One region of the Pseudomonas sp. MF7453 genome, then DNA from elsewhere that is predicted to be linked to it. Evidence: predicted binding sites of a transcription regulator. Region 1 holds the regulator's gene; each other region holds the start of a gene.
The links. The regulator sigma-54, encoded in region 1, starts transcription at its own class of promoters, with help from an activator protein. The targets are predictions, from matches to a motif close to ANTGGCATNNANNTTGCTNT.

Region 1 (3,223 bases):
CGACGACGGGCTGATCCAGACCGGATTGATCGCGCAACTCCGGCTTCCAATAAGGATTGGGCAGGCAGCGCACATCGAACACCAGGTCGGCATCGACCGGCATGCCACGCTTGAAGCCAAACGACTCGACCAAAAACGCCGTCCCCGGCTCGGGCTGGTTCAAAAGGCGCAACTTGATCGCATCGCGCAACTGATACAGGTTCAGGTTGGTGGTGTTGATTTTCAAGTCGGCCAGATCAATGATCGGCCCCAGCAGCTTGGTCTCGTCTTCAATGGCTTCGGCCAGGGAGCGGTTGGCGCTGCTCAGCGGATGGCGTCGACGGGTTTCGGAGAAACGCTTGAGCAAGGTTTCTTCATCGGCATCCAGGTACAGCACATCGCAATGAATGTGCTTGGCGCGCACCTCTTCGAGCAGCTCTGGAAACCGCGAGAGGTGGCTGGGCAGGTTGCGGGCGTCGATCGACACAGCGACCAGCGGTTGCGCCAGTTCGGTGTGGATAAGAGCGCGTTCTGCCAACTCCGGCAGCAGACCCGCCGGCAGGTTGTCGATGCAATAGAAACCGTTGTCCTCAAGCACATTGAGGGCGGTGCTTTTACCTGAGCCGGAGCGGCCGCTGACGATGATCAAACGCATGATTACTGCCCGTTTTGTTCATCCAGGACGACCTGATACAGCGCCTCGCTGCTGCTGGCACTGCGCAACTTGTCACGTACTTCCTTGCGGTCGAGCATACTGGCTATCTGACGAAGCAGTTCCAGGTGCGCATCGGTGGCGGCTTGCGGGACCAGCAGCACGAACAGCAGGTCAACCGGGGCACCGTCGATGGCGTCGAAGTCGATGGGTTTTTCCAGGTGCAGAAGGGCGCTGACCGGGGTCTCGCAGCCTTCGAGACGGCAGTGAGGAATGGCGATGCCGTTGCCAAAACCGGTGGAGCCGAGTTTTTCACGGGCAATCAGAGCCTCGAAAACATCTTGCATCTCCAGCTCAGGCACTTGGCTGCTGATCAGGTTGGCAATTTGTTCGAGGGCGCGCTTTTTACTGCCGCCCGGCACGTTCACGAGGGAACGGCCGGGGGTCAGGATGGTTTCAAGTCGGATCATGGGGGGAGAGTTAACGACCTGTGCCTTGGAGCAGGCTCAGATTCTTTTCCTTATGCTTTTTGAGTTGGCGGTCGAGCTTGTCGGTGAGCAAGTCAATCGACGCATACATGTCTTCATGCTCTGCATTGGCAACCACTTCGCCACCGGGGATCTGGAGGGTCGCTTCGATTTTCTGCTGAAGCTTGTCGACCTTCATGATGACCTGCACGTTGGTGATCTTGTCGAAATGGCCTTCAAGTTTCCTCAGCTTCTGCTCGACATAGTCGCGCAGTGGAGGAGTGACTTCTACATGGTGTCCACTGATGTTGACTTGCATACAGCTTCTCCTTCGTTGCCAGTGCATAAAGCGGCGGGTGGGAATACCCGCCACTGGAACGCTGTGGCCCGCCTGTCACATCAACCGCTTGCGCTCGCTGGAAGGCGCGATACCAAGAGACTCGCGGTACTTGGCGACGGTTCGACGGGCGACCTGAATGCCTTGTGCCTCCAGTAAACCAGCGATCTTGCTGTCACTCAACGGCTTTTTCTGATTTTCCGCGGCAACCAGTTTTTTGATGATCGCGCGGATCGCCGTGGACGAGCATTCGCCGCCTTCGGAGGTGCTGACGTGGCTGGAAAAAAAGTATTTCAGCTCATAAATACCGCGCGGGGTATGCATGAACTTTTGCGTGGTCACCCGTGAAATCGTCGATTCATGCATGCCGACTGCTTCGGCGATATCGTGCAACACCAAAGGCTTCATGGCTTCGTCGCCGTATTCCAGGAAGCCGCGCTGGTGCTCGACAATTTGGGTAGCGACTTTCATCAGGGTTTCGTTGCGGCTTTGCAGGCTCTTGATGAACCACCGCGCTTCCTGCAACTGGTTGCGCATGAAGGTGTTGTCGGCGCTGGTATCGGCGCGGCGCACAAAGCCTGCATATTGCGGGTTGACCCGCAGGCGTGGCACCGACTCCTGGTTCAACTCCACCAGCCAGCGCTCGTTGTCCTTGCGCACGATCACGTCGGGAACCACGTATTCGGCTTCGCTGGATTCAATCTGCGAGCCCGGGCGCGGGTTGAGGCTCTGCACCAGCTCAATGACCTGGCGCAAGTCGTCTTCCTTGAGCTTCATGCGGCGCATCAACTGGCTGTAGTCGCGGCTGCCCAGCAGATCGATGTAGTCGCTGACCAGGCGCTGGGCCTCTGTGAGCCAGGGCGTCTTGGCCGGCAGTTGGCGCAGTTGCAGCAAGAGGCACTCACTGAGCGTGCGGGCGCCGATGCCGGCGGGCTCGAATTGCTGGATGCGGTGCAGGACGGCTTCAATCTCGTCCAGCTCGATGTCCAGCTCCGGGTCGAAGGCTTCGAGGATCTCGTCGAGGGTTTCGTCCAGGTAACCCTGGTTATTGATGCAATCGATCAGCGTAACCGCGATCAGGCGATCAGTGTCCGACATCGGCGCCAGGTTGAGTTGCCACAGCAAGTGGCTCTGCAGGCTCTCGCCGGCCGAAGTGCGGGTGGTGAAGTCCCACTCGTCATCATCATTGCTCGGCAGGCTGCTTGCGCTGGTCTGGTACACGTCTTCCCATGCGGTATCCACGGGAAGCTCGTTGGGAATGCGTTCGTTCCATTCGCCTTCTTCCAGGTTGTCCACTGTAGGGGCGGTTTCCTGGTAGGAGGGTTCCTGCACGTCGGGGTTGGGTTTTTGCTCGATGTTGTCGGCCAGCGGGTCGGCATTGTCGAAGTCGTCGCCTTCTTCCTGGCGTTCGAGCATCGGATTGGACTCCAGGGCCTCCTGGATTTCCTGCTGCAGGTCCAGGGTCGACAATTGGAGCAGGCGGATGGCCTGTTGCAGCTGCGGTGTCATCGTCAGCTGCTGGCCCATTCTCAGGACTAGCGATGGTTTCATGGCAGGGGCTTAACACCTTATTCGCCGGCGCAATGCGCCATCCACGACAGGGCGCGTGAGCGCCAAACATAAGCAAATTATATGCCTGATATCAGGGCCTTTGCCTAGAGCGCGGTAACAATAAAAAAACCAAGGTTTCTATTGACTCCTGCGCGCTCCGGCAAAAGGCGCGATATCACTTCGTCTACAGGCGGAACTCGTGACCCAGGTAAACTTCCTTGACCAGCTCATTGGCCA
Region 2 (3,223 bases), on a different contig from region 1:
TCTGCTTGATCAGGTCCGGGCGCGGATCATCGGGGGCCTTGCCCTGGAACTGCCAGTCGGACAGGTGGGTGTATTGCACCAGTTTGTTCGCCTCGATCTGCGCGGCGAAGAACTGCTCGGCAGCGGCCGGGTCCAGCTTGTAGCTCGGCGCCTGGGCAGTGACGCTGGCGATCACCTCTTGCTCGCGCTTCTTGTCCTCCACGGGCTTGTGGCTGTCCCATTTACTCAGCGCCACCTGGTCGGCAATCTCCAGGCGTTCGGCAATGCTGTTGAGCAGGGGTTCGAGCGTAGGCGGCGCAGCGCTCGCACTGGCACTGATGAACAGCAGGGCAAATACAAGTCGATGTCTCAAAGGTGATCTCCTGTGGGAGCGGGCTTGCCCGCGATGGCGGTGTGTCAGTGTTACAGCAGGTGGCCGGTAGTGCGCTATCGCAGGCAAGCCAGCTCCCACACTTTGATTGGGTTTGCAGAGCTGGCGTAGCGTAACGCCCAGGCAAAAAAAAGACCTCCCGGGGGAGGTCTTTTTCGTCACGCCGCTCTTAAGAAGCAGCGCTACCGGATCAGCAGCTGTAGTACAGCTCGTATTCCAGTGGGTGTACGAAGGTGCGCACCTTGATTTCTTCTTCGCTTTTCAGGGCAATGTAAGCGTCGATGAAGTCGTCGCTGAACACGCCGCCTTTGGTCAGGAACGCACGGCCCTTGTCCAGCTCTTCCAGGGCTTCTTTCAGGCTGCCGCACACTTGTGGGATCTCTTTGGCCTCTTCAGGCGGCAGGTCGTACAAGTTTTTGTCGGCGGCGTCGCCAGGGTGGATCTTGTTCTGGATACCGTCCAGGCCAGCCATCACCAGGGCAGCGAAGGCCAGGTATGGGTTGGCTGCCGGGTCCGGGAAGCGAGCTTCGATACGGCGAGCGCGCGGGCTGGACACGTAAGGAATACGGATCGAGGCCGAACGGTTGCGTGCCGAGTAGGCCAGCATCACCGGCGCTTCGAAACCTGGCACCAGACGCTTGTAGGAGTTGGTGGACGGGTTGGTGAAGCCGTTCAAAGCCTTACCGTGCTTGATGATGCCGCCGATGAAGTACAGGGCGGTGTCGGACAGGCCGGCATAACCTTCACCCGCGAAGGTGTTCTTGCCTTCTTTGGCGATGGACAGGTGAACGTGCATACCCGAACCGTTATCGCCGTACAGAGGCTTGGGCATGAAGGTAGCGGTACGGCCGTAAGCAACGGCAGTGTTGTGTACGCAGTACTTCAGGGTCTGAACTTCGTCAGCCTTGGCCACCAGGGTGTTGAACTTCACACCGATTTCGTTCTGGCCGGCAGTCGCCACTTCGTGGTGATGCACTTCGATGACCAGGCCCATGTCTTCCATGGCGTTGCACATGGAGGTACGGATTTCGTGGTCGTGGTCAAACGGTGGAACCGGGAAGTAGCCGCCTTTGATACCTGGACGGTGGCCATGGTTGCCGCCTTCCACGTCCTGGTCGGACATCCACGAGCCTTGCTCGGAGTAGATCTTGAACATGGAACCGGAGATGTCGGACTTGAACTTCACCTGGTCAAAGATGAAGAACTCTGGCTCCGGGCCCACGAATACAGTGTCACCAATACCGGTGGACTTCAGGTATTCCTCGGCACGCTTGGCGATCGCACGTGGGTCGCGGTCGTAGCCTTGCATGGTCGACGGCTCAATCACGTCGCAGACCAGGATCAGGGTCGGCTCTTCGGTGAACGGGTCCAGCACGGCAGTGCTGTCCTCCGGCATCAGGATCATGTCGGAAGCTTCAATGCCTTTCCAGCCGGCGATGGAGGAACCGTCGAACATTTTGCCTTCTTCGAAGAAAGCATCATCCAGCGCGTCGCGAGCCGGCATGGTCACGTGGTGCTGAGTGCCTTTTGTGTCCGTGAAGCGCAGATCAATCCATTTAACGTCATGATCTTTGATGAGTTGAACCGACTTCGACATGGTGTCCTCCGGGTGGCTTCGGGCTTGGGTAGTGGAGTTAGCCCTTAGAATGTGGGTGATGCCGGCGCGGATACTCCGCCAAGGCAACCTGCCTCACAAGAGAGCAAATTACATGCCAGTGCGCCAATATGGTCTTTTTGCCTCAAAATGGCCCCTATTGCGGTGCAAACGGCCAAAGCGCGGTAAATAGCGCACTGCAATGTAGCGTTAATTTACATAAATGACCCGTTTTGGTGCGTTGCGCGTTCGATGCATATTAACTGGTTAAACCTTGAGCGATTTCCGCTATAATCCGCGCCCCCCTTTTTCAGCAGGCCCGGCGCGCGCTGTTTCCATGAAATTAATCGTTAAAGTCTTCCCCGAGATCACCATCAAAAGCCGACCGGTACGGACGCGTTTCATCCGTCAGTTGGCCAAGAACATCCGTGCCGTGCTCCGTGACCTGGACCCGGCTGTGGTGGTGAACGGCGTGTGGGACAACCTCGAGCTGGAAACCCGCATTACCGACGCCAAAGCCTTGAAGGACATGACCGAGCGCCTGAGCTGCATGCCGGGTATCGCGCATTTCCTGCAGGTGGATGAGTACCCGCTGGGCGACTTCGACGACATCACCGAAAAGTGCAAGCAGCACTACGGCAGTGCGCTTGAAGGCAAGATTTTTTCGGTGCGCTGCAAGCGTGCCGGCAAGCACACCTTCAGCTCCATGGATGTCGAAAAATACGTCGGCAGCAAGCTGCGTCGCGAGTGCGGCGCCGCTGGAATTTCCCTTAAAGCGCCGCAAATTGAAGTGCGCATGGAAATTCGCGACCAACGGTTGTTTGTGATCCACAGCCAGCACAACAGCATCGGCGGCTACCCGCTGGGCGCCCTGGAACAGACCCTGGTATTGATGTCCGGCGGTTTCGATTCCACGGTGGCGGCCTACCAGATCATGCGCCGCGGCCTGATGAGCCACTTCTGCTTCTTTAACCTGGGCGGGCGTGCACACGAATTGGGCGTGATGGAAGTTGCGCACTTTATCTGGAAGAAGTACGGCAGCTCCCAGCGCGTGCTATTTGTAAGCGTGCCGTTCGAGGAAGTGCTGGGCGAAATTCTCGGCAAAGTCGATAACAGTCATATGGGCGTGGTATTGAAGCGTATGATGTTGCGCGCCGCGTCCCGAATCGCCGATCAATTGCAGATCGACGCCCTGGTGACCGGTGAGGCGATTTCCCAAGTGTCCAGCCAGACGCTGCCGAACCTGTCGATCATCGACT
Region 3 (3,223 bases), on a different contig from region 1:
TCCCCAGCTTCCAGGCGCAGAACAGTGCCACGATCACAATCACTTGGCCTATCAGCCCGGCGGTTTTGGGTGACAGCTTGTCGGCCAACATGCCCATTAGAAAACGCAGCACTGCACCCGCCAGGATCGGCGTGGCCACCACAAGGCCGCGCTGTTGAGTGGTCAGGTGCAGGTCGGCAGCAATCTGCACCGCCAGCGGGCCCAACAGGTACCAGACCATGAAACTCAGGTCGAAATACAGGAACGCGGCAAACAGGGTCGGGGTGTGCCCGGATTTCCAGAAGCTTGATTTCATCACGCACCTCAACGGTTGGGGGTCTAAAACGAAAAAACGCCGCCACCGGGTTCGCGAGGGCAAACCGGGTGGGCGACGTCTTTGTCGTGGAGGGGGCAACCGCCGTTGGCTACCTGTGAGGATTCTTTAGCAAGAGCTGAGCCAGATCAGCCGAGCAATTCGCTCATGGCAATAATCTGCTCTGCCACCTGGATCAGTTTCTGCTGGCGACTCATGGCCTGGCGGCGCATCAGGGTGTAAGCCTCTTCCTCATTACAGCTCTTCATTTTCATCAGCAGGCCCTTGGCCAACTCGATGCGTTTGCGTTCGGCCAGTTGCTGGTCGCGGGCGTGCAACTGCGCGCGCAGGGCCTGGTCACTCTCGAAGCGGGCCATGGCCACATCGAGGATTGGTTGCAGGCGTTGGGCCTGAATGCCTTCAACGATGTAGGCACTGACGCCGGATTTGATCGCCTGACGCATCACATTCGGGTCATGTTCATCGGTAAACATCACGATAGGCCGGGGCTGGTCGCGGCTGACCAGCACCACTTGCTCCATCACATCGCGGCCGGGTGACTCGGTATCGATCAGGATTACGTCCGGGCGCACTGTTTCGACGCGTGCGGGCAGGTCGATGGTCAGGCCCGATTCATCGATCACCTCGAAACCGGCTTCGGTCAGCGCGGCTTTGAGGCGCCCGACCTTGCGCGGGGTGTCATTGATCAACAGGATTCGTAGCATCATTGAGCTCCTGTCAGCGCAGCGCTTGACGGTGGTTGTCATCGGCCAGGGCATTGAGGCGGAAGCTGCGGGCGTAACCGGCGGGGTCGGAGCCGTCCCATATTTTGCCGTCGATCAATTGGCTGCTGCGCATCGGCGAGTCGCCAACGCTGAGGCCCAGCGCATCGGCGGCCTGGCGATACAGCGCCAATTGCTGAACCTGGCAGGCGACGCCGAGGTAGTCAGGGTCTTCACGCAACAAGCCCCAACGCCGGAACTGGGTCATGAACCACATGCCGTCGCTGAGGTAGGGCACATTCACCTCACCACCAGCGAAAAAGCGCAGTGCATGGGGATCCTGCCACTGGTTACCCAAGCCGTCGTCGTAGTAACCCATCAGGCGCGGCTCGATGCAGTCCAACGGGGCGTCGAGGTAGTCGCGGGCGCTGAGCAACTGCGCGGTGGAGCGGCGGTTTTCAGTGCTCTGTTCGATAAACCGGCTGGCCTCAAGGATCGCCATGACCAATATACGCGCGGTATTGGGGTACGCGTCGACGAACGCTTGGGTGCAGCCCAGGACCTTTTCCGGGTGATTGGGCCAGATCGCCTGGGTGGTCGCCAGGGTAAAACCTTGATGCTGTTGCACCGCGCTGGCGCTCCAGGGCTCGCCGACACAAAAACCGTCGATGCGTCCGGCCTGCAGGTGGGCCACCATTTGCGGCGGCGGCACCACCACGCTGTTCACATCCTGCAATGGATGAATGCCTTGGCTCGCCAGCCAGTAATACAGCCACATGGCGTGGGTACCCGTGGGGAACGTTTGGGCGAAGGTCAGTTTTGTCCGGCTTTGGTGCACGTGGCGTTCCAGCGCCTCAGGAGTGACCACGCCCTGCTGTTGCAGACCGTGGGACAGGTTAAGGCTCTGGCCGTTCTGGTTGAGGCCCATCAGGACGGCCATGTCGGTAGGTGCAACGCCGCCGATGCCAAGGTGCACGGCATAGATCAGCCCGTACAGGCCGTGTGCGGCGTCCAGCTCGCCGCTGACCAGCTTGTCGCGCAGGTTGGCCCAGGATGATTGGCGCTTGAGATTCAATGTGAGGCCGTAGGGCTGGGCAAAGCCCTGGGTGGCAGCGACCACCAGCGAAGCGCAATCGGTCAGGGCCATGAACCCCAGGTCAAGGCTGCTCTTTTCCGGGGCATCGCTGCCGTTTACCCAAGCCAGCGGATCGTTCATCGGTACCTGCCTTTTCTGAAAAAAAGGCGTCGTTTCCCTGTTTGGCATGACGGGCCATTGCAGGGTAACGACGCCTTTGTCCGTAGGCCCGCGCCGCCTTTGGTGCGAGCCTGATACGAAGTGCGAAGCAAGGCACATGCCACGGGTGGCGTGGTGCAGTCTGCCGTCAACTTTCGATCATGATTGAAGCTCCAGTGCCTCGCAGTATGGCCGCTTCTTCAAGCCACACCGCCCAGGTATGCCCACGGTGCACACTGACTCCCCGAAACCCATGAACTGCCGCTGGCTGCACTGCGGGCTACTGTGTGCCGCCCTGTTGCTGGGCAGCCGCGTAGCCTGGGGCCAGGCGTACCTGGCACAGGATGAAGGCCTGCATACTTTCTTTACCGCGCTGTCGGGGCCATTGGGCCTGCCTGTGGTCACCAGCGGTGCGGTGGCGCGCAGGCGCATCAGCGGAACCTTCGACTTCGCCGCGCCGCAGCGGGTTTTGGAAATCCTCGCTGAGCAGGAAGATTTGATCTGGCACCGCAGCGGGCAAGTGGTGCATCTCTATACCGCCGATGAGGGGCGTAGCTCTGCGGTCGTGCTGCGGCATATCTCGGTCAATCGGCTGCGCGGCATCATGCGGCGTGCCGGGCTGGATGAGCCGCGCTACCCATTGCGGGAGAGTGGGGCGCGTACCTTCTACGTCGACGGGCCACCGAGCTATGTCGATCATGTCTTGCGGCTGGCCAAACTGATGGACCAGCCACGCCGCAAGCGGGCCGAAGACGCGACGGCATTCGGGGTTGTTCAGGTGATGAATGCCGCCGTGGAGGATCGCCAGCAAGGAGCGGGTGCCCATAAGGTCCGCGTCCCGGGTATGGCTTCGATGATCCAGGCCCGGCTATCCCGTGAGCAGAAAGGCCAATTGGCCGACGGCAGCCTGGTGCTGGTGGCTTATTCGGATACCAACAGCGTGTTGATCAAGGGCCAACCAGCCCAGGTGAGCCT
Region 4 (3,223 bases), on a different contig from region 1:
CTGGCCCAGTGCCTGGACGCCGGTGGCGATGACTTCCTGCCCAAACCCTATAACCCCTTGATCCTGGCGGCGAAGATCAACGCCATGGATCGCCTGCGCCGCCTGCAAGCCACGGTATTGCAACAGCGCGACCTGATCGCCAGGCACCACGAGCACCTGATGCATGAGCAGCGGGCAGCCAAGGCGGTGTTCGACAAGGTTGCCCACTCCGGTTGTATCAATGCGGCGCCCAATATCCGCTACCTGCAATCGCCCTATGCATTGTTCAACGGTGATCTGCTGCTGGCGGCCTATACGCCGTCCGGCGACATGCATGTGCTGCTAGGCGACTTCACCGGCCATGGCTTGCCGGCCGCCATCGGCGCCATGCCGCTTGCCGAAGTGTTCTACGGCATGACCGCCAAGGGCTACGGCCTGACGCAGACGCTGCGGGAAATGAACGCCAAGCTCAAACGCATCCTGCCGGTGGACATGTTCTGTTGCGCCACCTTGTTGTGCCTGAGTGCTCAGCGCCGTGCAGTTGAGGTGTGGAACGGCGGTATGCCTGAAGGCTATGTGCATGAGGTGGCCACCGGCAAGCGCACACCGCTGATGTCGCGGCATCTGCCCCTGGGCGTGCTGTCGACGGAAAGCTTCGATGACAGCACCGAGGTCTGGCCCATGGCCCTGGGCGACCGGGTGTTCCTGCTCTCCGATGGCGTGCTGGATACTGCTGACGCCAATGATCAACTGTTCGGTGCCGAGCGCTTGCAGCAAGTGTTCGCCGCCAACCGCGAGCCCGACCGTCTATTTGAGGATATCGAGCAGGCGCTGGCGGCGTTTCGCGGGCGCGCGCGTGATGATGTCAGCATGGTTGAGATCACCCTGCTGTCCGGCCAGGCGCCGCGGGTGGCCGAGCCGATGTATGCCGACAGCGGCCAGTCATGCCCGCTGGATTGGTCGGTGAGTTTCGAGTTTCGCGCTCAGACGCTGCAGCGCTACAACCCGTTGCCGTACCTGCTGCAACTGCTGCTGGAGATCCATGGGCTGCGTGAGCAGAGCGGGTCGCTCTACAGCGTGATGGCCGAGTTGTATTCCAACGCCCTGGAGCATGGTGTGCTGGGCCTGGACTCACGGCTCAAGCGCGATGCGCAAGGTTTTGCGCAGTATTATCATCAGCGCAATGAGCGTCTGGCGCAGCTGAGCAGTGGGTACGTGCGCGTGGATGTGCAGGTGGTACCGACCGACAGGGGCGGCAAGTTGACCTTGTGTGTCGAAGACAGCGGGCCGGGTTTTGACGTCGAGCAGGAGCTGGCAAGGCCCCTGGATATTGACCGTCTGTCTGGGCGAGGCTTGAACCTGGTGCGTCAACTAAGCAGCGTTGTACGCTGGTCTGAAGGCGGGCGCCGTGTCTGCGTAGAGTTTTGCTGGGAAGCTCTGGCATAATCCGCCGATTCTTGATCAAGGAGCGAGCAAGTGGCTGAGATTCATCTGGACCCCGACGTGTTGTCGGACTTGCAGGAAGTCATGGAGAGCGAGTACCCGACGTTGCTCGACACCTTCCTCGATGACTCGCAAAAACGTGTCGAAGAATTGCGTAAGGCCGGGGCTGACGCCAAGGCGTTGGGGCGCATTGCCCATAGCTTCAAAGGCAGCAGCGGCAACCTTGGGGCGGTGCGGTTGGCGCAGTTGTGTCAGCTTCTGGAGACCGAGGCCGTTGAGGCTGCGTCGGACCTGGGCGCGCTGGTTGATCAGATTGATCATGAGTTTGCGCTGGTCAAGCCGCTGTACGAGTGTAGGAGCGAGCTTGCTCGCGAAAAACGTCAATGATAACGCGTGCTTTCTGGGTAAATGCACTGCCTTTGGGTGCTTCGCGAGCAAGCTCACTCCTACTTTGAATCTGATATTCCAGGTACTTTGCAAACCTGGCCCGACTCTTGCTCTATCTCCACAGACTGCATCCCCGACCCCATGCAGTGGAGAACCTTACCCATGCCAGTCGCCCCTAATTCGCTCCTTCAGGCTGCCCCTGCGGCCAAGCCTTCCGCGCCGGCCGCCAACCCGCCGGTAGCGGCTGCAGCCCCGCGAGACAAGGGCGCAGGCTTTGCGCAAGTGTTCGCCAACCAAGGCTCCAAGCCGACGTTGAAGGGTGACGAGACCCCCAATAAAGTCACGCGTGACAAGCCTTCCGATACCGGCGCCAAACCGGCTGCCGGCAGCGACAAGCCTGCCGCCAGCAAGCCGGCGGTTGCCGATAGCGGCAATCCCTTGCCTGCCAAGCCGTCGGCCAAGCCCGATGCCAGCGCGGACGCCGAGGGCGATAAACCCGGCGATCCGGCCCTGGCGCAGCCAACTGCGGTAGACCCTGTTGTCGACCCCGCAGTGATCGCTGCGGTAACGCCGGTGGCGGTGCCCGTACAAGCGTCGGCGGTTATTGATGAGGACGCCAAGGCCCTGCCGCTGGTTGCCGTGGTCGATGAGGCCCAACAGCCTGCCTTCGACCCAGAGGCCGACCCCCTGGATGCCATGCCGGCTGTGCGCCTGGCGATGGAGCAGGGTGGTCACGTGTCGGCCAGCAGCCAGGCGCCGCAGAAAAGCGCCGCCGCCCCTACGGATCAACCGACCGCCGCGCAGAACTTTGCCGCCGGCCTGGCCACGATGGTCGACCAGCAAGCCACCAAGGACAGCACCGACCAGGGTGGCGACAAGGCCTTCGGCGCGTTGATCGATGACGGCCTCAAGGACCTCAAAAACGCCAACAGTGACACCCGCGTGGACGACTTCGCCAACCGCCTCGCCGCGCTGACCCAGGCCGCCACGCCCAAAACCGCCAACGCCTTGCCGCCGGTTGCCAACGCGCCGCTGGCCATGCATCAGAGCGGCTGGACCGAAGAGGTGGTCAACCGCGTGATGTACCTCTCCAGCGCCAACCTCAAGTCGGCCGAGATTCAGTTGCAACCGGCTGAGCTGGGGCGTCTGGATATCAAGGTCAACATGACGGCAGACCAGCAAGCCCAGGTCAATTTCATGAGCGGCCATGCGGTGGTGCGCGAAGCGCTGGAAAGCCAGTCTGGCCGCCTGCGTGAAATGTTTGCCCAGCAGGGAATGGGGCAGGTGGATGTCAACGTCTCCGACCAGTCCCGAGGCCAGGAACAGCAGCAACAACAGGCCCACACCCGTGGCGTGAGCGCCAGCGGCAACGGTGGACGTGGTGGCGACAGCGGCAGCCAGGTGGAGGTGGCCG

Region 2: a site for sigma-54 is predicted at 2,068-2,087, ahead of glnA (type I glutamate--ammonia ligase). Genes of this name have one in related genera too.
Region 3: a site for sigma-54 is predicted at 2,355-2,374, ahead of JFT63_RS17155 (CmpA/NrtA family ABC transporter substrate-binding protein). Genes of this name have one in related genera too.
Region 4: a site for sigma-54 is predicted at 1,904-1,923, ahead of JFT63_RS00250 (flagellar hook-length control protein FliK). Genes of this name have one in related genera too.

The regions. Positions count from the first base shown of each region.
Region 1 is NZ_JAEKCN010000008.1:72,884-76,106, reverse strand. Features, by position in the region: gene rapZ (RNase adapter RapZ) at 1-634, opposite strand, end outside; gene ptsN (PTS IIA-like nitrogen regulatory protein PtsN) at 637-1,101, opposite strand; gene hpf (ribosome hibernation-promoting factor, HPF/YfiA family) at 1,112-1,417, opposite strand; gene JFT63_RS14190 (RNA polymerase factor sigma-54) at 1,493-2,986, opposite strand; gene lptB (LPS export ABC transporter ATP-binding protein) at 3,171-3,223, opposite strand, start outside.
Region 2 is NZ_JAEKCN010000012.1:37,635-40,857, forward strand. Features, by position in the region: gene JFT63_RS19070 (chorismate mutase) at 1-352, opposite strand, end outside; gene glnA (type I glutamate--ammonia ligase) at 561-1,967, opposite strand; gene thiI (tRNA uracil 4-sulfurtransferase ThiI) at 2,302-3,223, shown strand, end outside.
Region 3 is NZ_JAEKCN010000010.1:137,767-140,989, forward strand. Features, by position in the region: gene JFT63_RS17145 (nitrate/nitrite transporter) at 1-295, opposite strand, end outside; gene JFT63_RS17150 (ANTAR domain-containing response regulator) at 442-1,017, opposite strand; gene JFT63_RS17155 (CmpA/NrtA family ABC transporter substrate-binding protein) at 1,031-2,230, opposite strand; gene JFT63_RS17160 (secretin N-terminal domain-containing protein) at 2,478-3,223, shown strand, end outside.
Region 4 is NZ_JAEKCN010000001.1:52,091-55,313, forward strand. Features, by position in the region: gene JFT63_RS00240 (SpoIIE family protein phosphatase) at 1-1,425, shown strand, start outside; gene JFT63_RS00245 (Hpt domain-containing protein) at 1,456-1,809, shown strand; gene JFT63_RS00250 (flagellar hook-length control protein FliK) at 1,972-3,223, shown strand, end outside.